Saccharolobus solfataricus: one gene and its partner. The protein of the gene in region 1 binds, or shares a complex with, the protein of each later gene. Links are inferred from orthologs where the notes say so. Each region holds a gene or a part of one and is shown on either strand. Other genes may lie near its edges.

Region 1 (4,872 bases):
AGTTATGGAGATAGTTCTATAAAAGGAAGATGATTAAAGGTACTAAGTAAAATCTCCAAAAAAGGCAGAGAGGAAATGAATGATAATGGGATATTAGTCTATGAGGAACACAAAATCTTTTACAAAAATAATTCCAAGTATTTAACATTAGACCAATGCTCTAATTTGGATTATGAATATGAACAGTTTATATTACGCGTTGTTTTCAGAAAACTGCTACTAGGATTAGAGGTTTTCATACTATCCCTTCCATCTCTTGTATATATCATGCTTTATTCCCAGTAAGTCTAAAGCCTTGCCTACAATGAAGTTAATCATGTCATCAATGTTTTTTGGTAAGATATAGAAGGCAGGAGAAGCTGGCATTATATAAACCCCCAATCTAGCTAACTTTAGGGCATTTTCAAGTTCTATAGCACCTAATGGGGTTTCCCTAATTACTAGAACTAACCTTTTATTTGTTCTGATGAAATTTAATGCAGTTCTGGATAGAAGATTCGATCCAATACCATTTGCAATTTCTGCAAGAGTTTTAATACTACATGGAATGATAATCATACCTTTTGAAGTTATGGAAAAGCTTGAACTAGAAGGTGAAGCTTCGATCTGGGATTGATTATAAATATAAGAGGAATACTTCTTCAGTTCATTGATTAAATTGATACCTAGTTCCTTTTGTGCTACTTTCTCCGCACTTTTAGAAATTATGATATGTATCTCATAACCAAGCTCATTTAGAAATTGGACAGTCCTAATACCGTATATTGTTCCACTTGCCCCACTTATCCCTATAATAATCCTCTTTGTTTTTTCCCTCCTGTTCTTTGTTCCTGCTTCCTTAACCATTCCGCTAACCATTGTTGATAACACCTATTACTACAAAAAACCCACGGTTTATTATTACAACATGTTTTAACTACTATTGGATTTTCCTTTATGATAGTACCACACCAGTTGCACTTTAACGTAACCGTACTAGTATTTAATTGCAATGGCATACTTATCACTCGTTCTGGCTATAAAAAAACCTTGTCTATGTATAACATTATAAAAGTTAATTTATAAGCAAGTTATATCATTTTAGATTATGGAAGTTAAAATTAAGCAAGTAGATGAAGTCAAGATAAGTAGGTACATAATTAAGGAAACAATGGAAGATTGGTACCAATTTGTAGAGTCTGATGTTGTAATAGTAGGAGCAGGACCATCTGGATTATCTGCAGCTTACTACCTAGCTAAAGCTGGATTAAAGACGCTAGTGTTTGAGAGAAGGTTAAGTTTCGGCGGAGGAATAGGCGGAGGGGCAATGCTATTCCATAAATTAATAATAGAAAAGCCCGCAGACGAGATTCTAAGAGAAGTCAATATAAGGTTAAAGGAAGTAGAAGAGGGAGTTTACGTTGTGGATTCGGCTGAATTCATGGCCAAATTAGCCACTGCCGCGATAGATGCTGGTGCTAAAATAATTCATGGAGTTACCGTAGATGATGTAATATTTAGAGAGAATCCTTTAAGAGTAGCTGGAGTGGCAGTAGAGTGGACAGCAACGCAAATGGCAAGCCTTCATGTGGATCCTATATTTATTTCAGCTAAAGCTGTAGTTGACGCAACTGGTCATGACGCTGAAGTAATATCAGTAGCTGCGAGAAAAATACCAGAATTAGGAATAGTTATTCCTGGCGAAAAATCAGCATATAGCGAAAGGGCTGAAGAATTAACAGTAATTAACACTGGAAAGGTTGCAGAAGGTTTATACGCTACCGGAATGGCAGTTACCGAAGTAAAGGGATTACCTAGAATGGGGCCAATATTTGGAGCTATGGTACTTTCTGGTAAAGCGGTAGCGGGGGAGATCACTAAGGATCTCCTAAAAAGCGAAATAAGGGCTTAGTAAAGCGATAACGTTTAAAACAGTAAACCTTAAATTGATACGTATTTTTAAAAATGGTGAAATAGAATGGAGTCTCAAGCTAAAGTGAAGATCTCAGATAAGGCTGAAGGGATTATAGAAAGGGATATGCAAAATTCTGTCATAGGTAGGCGTGAAATCTCATTAAAAGTTTATCATATGGGGAGCGGAACCCCATCCAGGAAAGATATAATAAAGGCAATAATTCAAGCTTTGGGTTCCCAAGAAAACTTAGTAGTGGTAAGAAAGATATCTACAAGCTATGGAGCTGGCATAAGTAACGTGAAATTACATATTTATAAATCCCGTGAAATATTAGAGAAAGTTGAGCCAAAATATTTATTAGATAGAGATGCTGGAACTAAACAAAAGAAAGGAGGAAGCAAAGGTGGCCAAGGAGCAAAAGGTTAAAGCAATAGTAAGGACTTATTACGTGATCGAAGGGAATAAGGTAAAGCTGAAAAATAAGAAATGCCCTAGATGTGGAAGTATAATGGCTCATCACCTAAAACCAAATGAAAGATGGTCTTGTGGAAAGTGTGGTTACACTGAGTTTATAGGCGCTTCTAAGAAAAGATAAAATATGTTTGTATTAGGTATTGAGTCAACTGCTCACACCTTCGGCGTAGGAATAGTAAGAGATTCGCCACCTTATATATTGGCGAATGAAAGGGATACTTTTATTCCTAAAGAAGGGGGTATGAAGCCTGGGGATCTATTAAAACATCATGCTGAGGTCTCAGCTACTATATTAAGAAGAGCCTTAGAGAAGGCTAAAATTAGTATAAACGATATTAATTATATAGCGGTAGCTTTAGGGCCAGGTATAGGACCAGCATTGAGAGTTGGAGCTACACTAGCGAGAGCAATAGCATTGAAATATAATAAGAAACTAGTGCCAGTAAACCATGGTATAGGACATATTGAAATAGGGTATTTAACAACTGAAGCCAGAGATCCTCTAATCTTATACCTCTCAGGTGGAAATACGATAATAACCACTTTCTATAAAGGAAGATTTAGGGTTTTTGGGGAGACATTAGATATTGCATTAGGAAACATGATGGATGTATTTGTAAGAGAGGTGAGCTTGGCACCACCGTATATTATAAATGGAATACATGTAATTGATATTTGTGCAGAGAAGGGAAATAAATTGCTTAAATTACCTTACGTTGTTAAAGGTCAAGATATGTCATTTTCCGGATTACTTACAGCAGCTTTAAGGGTTGTTGGCAAGGAAAAGTTAGAAGATATTTGTTACTCAGTAAGGGAAATAGCATTTGACATGTTGTTAGAGGCTACGGAAAGGGCATTAGCGCTTACCTCAAAGAAGGAATTAATGATAGTTGGAGGAGTAGCAGCAAGTGTGAGTTTGAGAAAAAAATTAGAAGAGTTAGGAAAAGAGTGGAATGTACAAATCAAAATAGTACCTCCAGAATTTGCGGGAGACAACGGAGCGATGATAGCCTATGCCGGTATGTTAGCTGCATCTAAAGGTGTATTTATTGACGTTGATAAATCATACATAAGGCCTAGATGGAGAGTAGATGAGGTTGATATTCCTTGGAGAAATTAAGGTTAATTAAGCGTGGCGCAGAATCCAACATATATGAAGGGTATTTTTTAGGCATACATGCAATATTTAAGCAAAGGATCAAGAAAAGTTATAGAAATCCAGAACTAGATCACAAAATTAACTATGAGAGGACAATACTAGAAGCAAAGATAATTTATACTGCACTGAAAAATGACGTGAACGTACCCGCAGTACTTTTTATAGATCCTAATAATTATTTATTGGTAATTGAATATATAGAAGGAGAGATAGTAAAAGATATTATAAACACAAATAATCCTACACAATTGTTGCCTAATATTGGGAAGAGAATAGGGGAACTTACGGGAAAGTTGCATAATATTGGAATAGCACACGGTGATTTAACTACCAATAACCTAATTTTAAGCTCTACAAATGACGATATCTTCATAATAGATTTCGGCTTATCAAGAAGAACTCAAGATGAGGAGGATTTCGCAACAGATTTGCATGTATTTCTGAGATCTTTAGAAAGTGTACATTCTGATTTTAAAGATATAATATACGATGCATTTATAGAGGGTTACAGAAAAATCATGGGAAGAAAGACTGATGAGATATTAGAACTAGTAAAGGATATTAGGATGAGAGGTAGATATGTTGAGGAGAGGCGTAAAAATAGGAGTATTAACGAATAATGAAAATAAATTTATAGAGCTGAAGGAAATTGCAAAGAATTTTAATATAGAGTTAGAGCATCTGAGAGGAGAGAAAATAGAAATACAAAGTGATGACTTAGAAGAAATATCTAGAACTGCAGCAAATTTGGCATATTTGATATTTAGGAGGCCATTAATAGTAGATGATAGCGGATTATTCGTGCAAGCATTACAGAATTTCCCTGGTCCCTATACTAATTTTGTTAAGAATACAATAGGGCTTAAAGGTATACTAAAATTGCTCGAAGGAATAAAAGATAGGTCTGCCTATTTTATGACTGCACTAACGTTTACTGACGGAAAAATAATTAAAACATTTATTGGGATCGTAAAGGGAGCTATTTCTGAAGAGATTAGAGGTAATTTAGGTTTCGGATTTGACCCTATATTTATACCTGAAGGAGAAAAGAGAACTTTCGCAGAGATGTCATTAGAGGAGAAAAATAGGTACTCTCATAGGGCAAGGGCTTTTGCTAAATTTGCAGAATTCTTAGAGAGTTATACTGAAAAAGAATAAATATATAAGTAGTAATTAATAAAATAACCTACTTATACCTTAAAGTTTCTTTTATACTATCCTCATTTAGATCTTCATAATATTTCCTATAGTATTCTCCAATATATTTTAAATCATCTTCAGTAAGAATTGACAAATTCTCAACTTTTACATATTTCTCCAATTCATTTATGGAAGTTATATTAGG
Region 2 (4,881 bases), 190 kb from region 1 along the record:
ACTATTTTGTATTCTAACATTATAAAATATTAGAAGCAATAAGTTGTAATTGTAATAGTAAAATGAACAATTCTAAAATTTTTGTTGTCCTTCTCTACTTTCCTTTTCTTGTTCATCAACTAATCCTTTCTTAACGAAAATCGGCTTATTTGAAATTATAGCAAGAAATATTGCATGACTTGGTATCATTCTTTTCTGAATTATTACACCATCAAATTTAAATTCAACTGTAGCTACGTAAACTCCCGTATCCCTTATCATATCGTCTATAATAACTTTTTCTATATGCTTGGAAAATTCCTCGGTGATTTCTGGTATAAACGAGATGATATCATATATATTTTCTCTTTTATCGCCAAACTCCTCCTCTTTATTCCCTTTCGTTTTATTTATTGCTATAACGATTTCTGCAGGTACGCTGAATAGATAAAATTGTCTTCCGTCTTCCAAATAACATACTATAGTTGGTATACCATGAAGAGGCATAAAGAATGCGTCAACAGAATTAACTTTTATATAATCCTCGTCCTTGATTGGTTGAAGACTCATCACGTATACACTACATATACTTATGTATCATAAATTTAAATATCCAAATCATAGATACCATTAAGAGGTAACAAATAGATGTCCTTAGAGAACTTACAATTAGACATCAAAGTGTTTGGTAAGTGGGATACTAAAGTTGAAATCAGAGATCCTAGCTTAAAGAAGTACATTTCTCTAATGCCAGTTTATTTGCCACACACTGGGGGTAGGCATGAACATAGGAGATTTGGTAAGGCTAAAGTTCCAATAGTTGAAAGGCTAATAAATCAAATAATGAGACCTGGTAGAAATAAAGGAAAAAAACACTTAGCATATAATATTGTTAAATTAGCATTCGACATAATTTATTTAAAGACTGGTCAAAACCCAATCCAAGTATTAGTTAGAGCCATAGAGAATAGCGCACCTAGAGAAGAAGTTACTAGAATTATGTACGGTGGTATAGTGTATTACGTCGCAGTAGACGTATCTCCACAAAGAAGAATAGACTTAGCCTTAAGGCATATAGCTACCGGTGCTAAGGATGCATCGTTCAATAATCCAAAACCTATTGAGGAAGTTTTAGCAGAAGAAATAATTGCTGCAGCAAACAATGACTCTAAGAGTTTTGCAATTAAAAGAAAAGAAGAGATAGAAAGAATAGCCTTAAGTTCAAGGTAAACTTTTATTAACTCTATCACTATATCGGTTAAGAGAGTGTTATAAATGTCTCAAAAGCCTCACCTTAATTTAATAGTAATAGGTCATATCGATCATGGTAAAAGCACACTAGTGGGAAGACTACTAATGGATAGAGGTTTCATAGATGAAAAAACAGTGAAGGAAGCAGAAGAAGCTGCTAAAAAATTAGGTAAAGAATCTGAAAAGTTCGCATTTCTACTAGATAGACTAAAAGAAGAAAGAGAAAGAGGTGTAACAATAAATCTAACATTCATGAGATTTGAAACTAAAAAGTACTTCTTTACAATAATTGATGCTCCCGGTCATAGAGACTTCGTAAAGAACATGATAACTGGTGCTAGCCAAGCAGATGCCGCAATTCTAGTGGTTTCAGCTAAGAAGGGTGAATATGAAGCTGGAATGAGCGTAGAAGGACAAACAAGAGAGCATATAATTCTAGCCAAGACCATGGGTTTAGATCAATTAATAGTTGCAGTAAACAAAATGGACTTAACAGAGCCACCATATGATGAAAAACGTTATAAGGAGATTGTTGACCAAGTCAGTAAATTTATGAGAAGTTATGGATTTAATACAAATAAGGTTAGATTTGTACCAGTAGTTGCACCTGCAGGCGATAACATAACTCATAGATCAGAAAATATGAAATGGTATAACGGTCCTACCTTAGAAGAATATTTAGATCAGTTAGAATTACCACCAAAACCAGTAGATAAACCATTAAGAATTCCAATTCAAGACGTCTACTCAATCTCTGGAGTAGGTACTGTACCGGTAGGTAGAGTAGAAAGCGGAGTGTTAAAGGTAGGTGATAAGATAGTATTCATGCCAGCAGGCAAAGTAGGTGAAGTTAGGTCAATAGAAACTCACCACACTAAGATGGATAAAGCGGAGCCAGGTGACAATATTGGATTTAACGTTAGAGGTGTTGAAAAGAAAGATATAAAAAGAGGAGATGTTGTAGGTCATCCGAATAATCCACCTACTGTTGCTGATGAATTCACTGCAAGAATAATAGTAGTATGGCATCCTACGGCCTTGGCAAATGGCTATACACCAGTGATTCACGTTCATACTGCGAGTGTGGCATGCAGAGTTTCAGAATTAGTATCAAAACTAGATCCAAGAACTGGTCAAGAAGCAGAAAAGAATCCACAGTTCTTGAAACAAGGAGATGTAGCGATAGTCAAATTCAAACCAATTAAGCCACTATGCGTAGAGAAGTATAATGAGTTCCCACCACTAGGCAGATTCGCGATGAGGGATATGGGTAAGACTGTTGGAGTAGGAATAATTGTTGATGTAAAACCAGCCAAAGTAGAAATTAAATAATTTTAATTTTTTATTGGTGATTTTATGCCTACAAAAGCTAGAATTCGATTATGGAGTACTAACGTTGAGAATTTAAATTATGTTATAACGCAAATAAGGGGTATCGTTGAGAAAACAGGGATAGAAATGAGAGGTCCAATTCCATTGCCAACTAGCAAACTAGAAGTTCCGATTATGAGACTTCCTCATGGAGAAGGAAGGAAAAAGTGGGAAAAATGGGAAATGAGGGTACATAAAAGATTAATAGATATTGCAGCAGATGAACGTGTGATGAGACAGCTAATGCGAGTGAGAGTACCCGAGGACGTTTACATTGAGATACAATTGATATAAATCTTTTTACTCTTCTATAATATAGTAGAGTGCCGGGGTGCCCGAGCGGACTAAGGGGCTGGCCTGGAGAGCCAGTGGGGGTTTCCCCGCGCGGGTTCAAATCCCGCCCCCGGCGCTATTTAAATTTATATAAAAAATTTACATTAATGATCTGACTCTTGTTATTGTATTGAGTAATTTTATTCATAAATAATAAGGTTCTCAATGAATGTATGAGAAGTGGAGTAAAGCTTGGGCTATATAGTAGGTTAGGCCATAAACTCTAAAATCTAACTATAAGTTCTCTAGTTAACGCTAGAAGATGCATGGTTATTTTAGTGAATGATAACAATAACTTTAAAGGTACTATAGAGTATATCTTAGATAGCGGGGTAAAGTAGCGGGGTGGGCTAGCCTGGTAAGGCCGCGGGGCTCATATACTCTTTAAAGCACGCGTTGGGAAACCCCGAGGTCCCTGGTTCAAATCCAGGCCCCGCTACCATATTATTTCTCGTCTTATGTGATATTGGAGGATTTTAGCAAGCGAAGGCTTTTTAAGTAAGTTATTAGTAGATACTCATGCATACGTAAAGTTGCCGCGGTAGTCTAGTGGTCTAGGATGGGGGCCTGTCGAGCCCCTGACCCGGGTTCAAATCCCGGCCGCGGCGTATTTAAATTGTGAACCTTGTACATATCTTTATTATATTTATGAAGAATGAGGGTGAAAGATTTTAAAGCGAGGAAGGAGTTAGAATGAATACTATACTTTATATATCTGTGTTGTACTATCTGATTTTGATGATGACGAAAAGCCGTTTTGAAATAATGATATGGCGAGGCAGCCACTGATGATTTATGTTGGTATCGATCCAGGTAGTGAGACTTATGCTTTCGCCTTTGTTGATGAACTAGGGAATTTGATCAAATATTTTGAAATATGTACAGATCTAGTAGAGAAAAGCTCTATATTTTTAGCCAAACTAATAGCCGATTATAGACCTATGGCAGTGGCTTTGCCTTCTGGTCATGGTCTACCTTTCTACAATATTAGAAATATTAACAATCGAGAAATATTTATCCTTACGTTAAAAGATCCATTATCTCATGGCCCTTTAAGAGATTTCTTACTAGCTTCAAAACAATATTTGTCTTTTTATAATTCTTTTACGATTCCCTCAGTTATTGAACTAAATAGTCTACCTAATGATAGGAAGGTAAATGTTATTGATAAGGGCACTGCAGATAAGGTTGCTTCTACATTTTTCTATAGGGTTTATCTTAAACTAGATAATTTTATTCTAGTTGAAATGGGAAGAAGATTTACTGCAATTGTTATCGTTATTAACGGTAAGATAGTTGATGGTTATGGCGGAACCTATTTATCTGGTTTAGATGGAGAAATAGCTTATCTTCTTCATAAATATTCTAGGATAGATAAGTCAACTGTTTATAATGTTGGTAGGAATTTAGAGCTTACCAGAATTATAGTGGAATGGTATAGTGATAAGTATAAGTTGCCGATTATAGTATCTGGATATAATAAGAACTATTTGGAGATTGGTAAGAAATATGATTTTAAGTTTAAGGAAGCAGCAGTCGGTGCGGCATTTATCGCTAATGCGTATTCTGGTGGGCTTCTACGTCATTATATTAGTATGTTGGATAGTAGTGGGACTCCAATCTCGTTTGTGAGGTTGAAAGAATGGGACGAGATTATTTCTTGGATAGAGACATTATAATTGATAAAGAGGGTAACGTGTATACTGTTTTAACCAATTATAATCCCCCTGGTTATGTTTTTGCCTATTTAAAATATGTTTATACCGGCAAAGGTATTTGGAATGGATATGAGAGGATATTTAAGAAGTATGGTGTTCATAATCTAATCAAGATTAATCAACGGTTTAATTTTGAGAGTTGCTATGATGCATCTTTTCCTATAGTTCTTCTATCTAATATTTCTAGACATTTAAAGCCTGAAGAAAGATTACGAGAGATATTAAAGAA

The links. The genes of interacting proteins can lie anywhere in the genome.
Region 2: SSOP1_RS16050 (region 1) and rpsJ share a complex: the UniProt entries of both Methanocaldococcus jannaschii proteins name them as parts of the 30S ribosomal subunit. The link is inferred for Saccharolobus solfataricus from one-to-one orthologs.

What each region holds. Positions count from the first base shown.
Region 1 is NZ_LT549890.1:376,191-381,062, reverse strand. The notes cover bases 1,090-3,875. They hold SSOP1_RS16050 (30S ribosomal protein S27ae), read left to right. Parts: upstream 1,090-2,261; coding sequence 2,262-2,489; downstream 2,490-3,875. Other genes in these bases: SSOP1_RS02165 (Kae1-associated kinase Bud32), read left to right, coding at 3,476-3,875; kae1 (KEOPS complex N(6)-L-threonylcarbamoyladenine synthase Kae1), read left to right, coding at 2,493-3,488; SSOP1_RS02175 (30S ribosomal protein S24e), read left to right, coding at 1,958-2,320; SSOP1_RS02180 (sulfide-dependent adenosine diphosphate thiazole synthase), read left to right, coding at 1,090-1,891. Outside these bases: SSOP1_RS02185 (UbiX family flavin prenyltransferase), read right to left, coding at 241-858; SSOP1_RS18090 (TRASH domain-containing protein), read right to left, coding at 789-998; more of SSOP1_RS02180, read left to right, coding at 1,088-1,089; more of SSOP1_RS02165, read left to right, coding at 3,876-4,147; SSOP1_RS02160 (XTP/dITP diphosphatase), read left to right, coding at 4,107-4,685; SSOP1_RS02155 (aldo/keto reductase), read right to left, coding at 4,714-4,872.
Region 2 is NZ_LT549890.1:184,241-189,121, reverse strand. The notes cover bases 1,446-4,240. They hold rpsJ (30S ribosomal protein S10), read left to right. Parts: upstream 1,446-2,586; coding sequence 2,587-2,895; downstream 2,896-4,240. Other genes in these bases: SSOP1_RS01065 (DUF1464 family protein), read left to right, coding at 3,723-4,240; tuf (translation elongation factor EF-1 subunit alpha), read left to right, coding at 1,446-2,562. Outside these bases: SSOP1_RS01105 (30S ribosomal protein S12), read left to right, coding at 1-1; SSOP1_RS01100 (bifunctional nuclease family protein), read right to left, coding at 73-549; SSOP1_RS01095 (30S ribosomal protein S7), read left to right, coding at 628-1,209; more of tuf, read left to right, coding at 1,255-1,445; more of SSOP1_RS01065, read left to right, coding at 4,241-4,613; SSOP1_RS01060 (nucleotidyltransferase), read left to right, coding at 4,577-4,881. UniProt on the Methanocaldococcus jannaschii protein: Involved in the binding of tRNA to the ribosomes.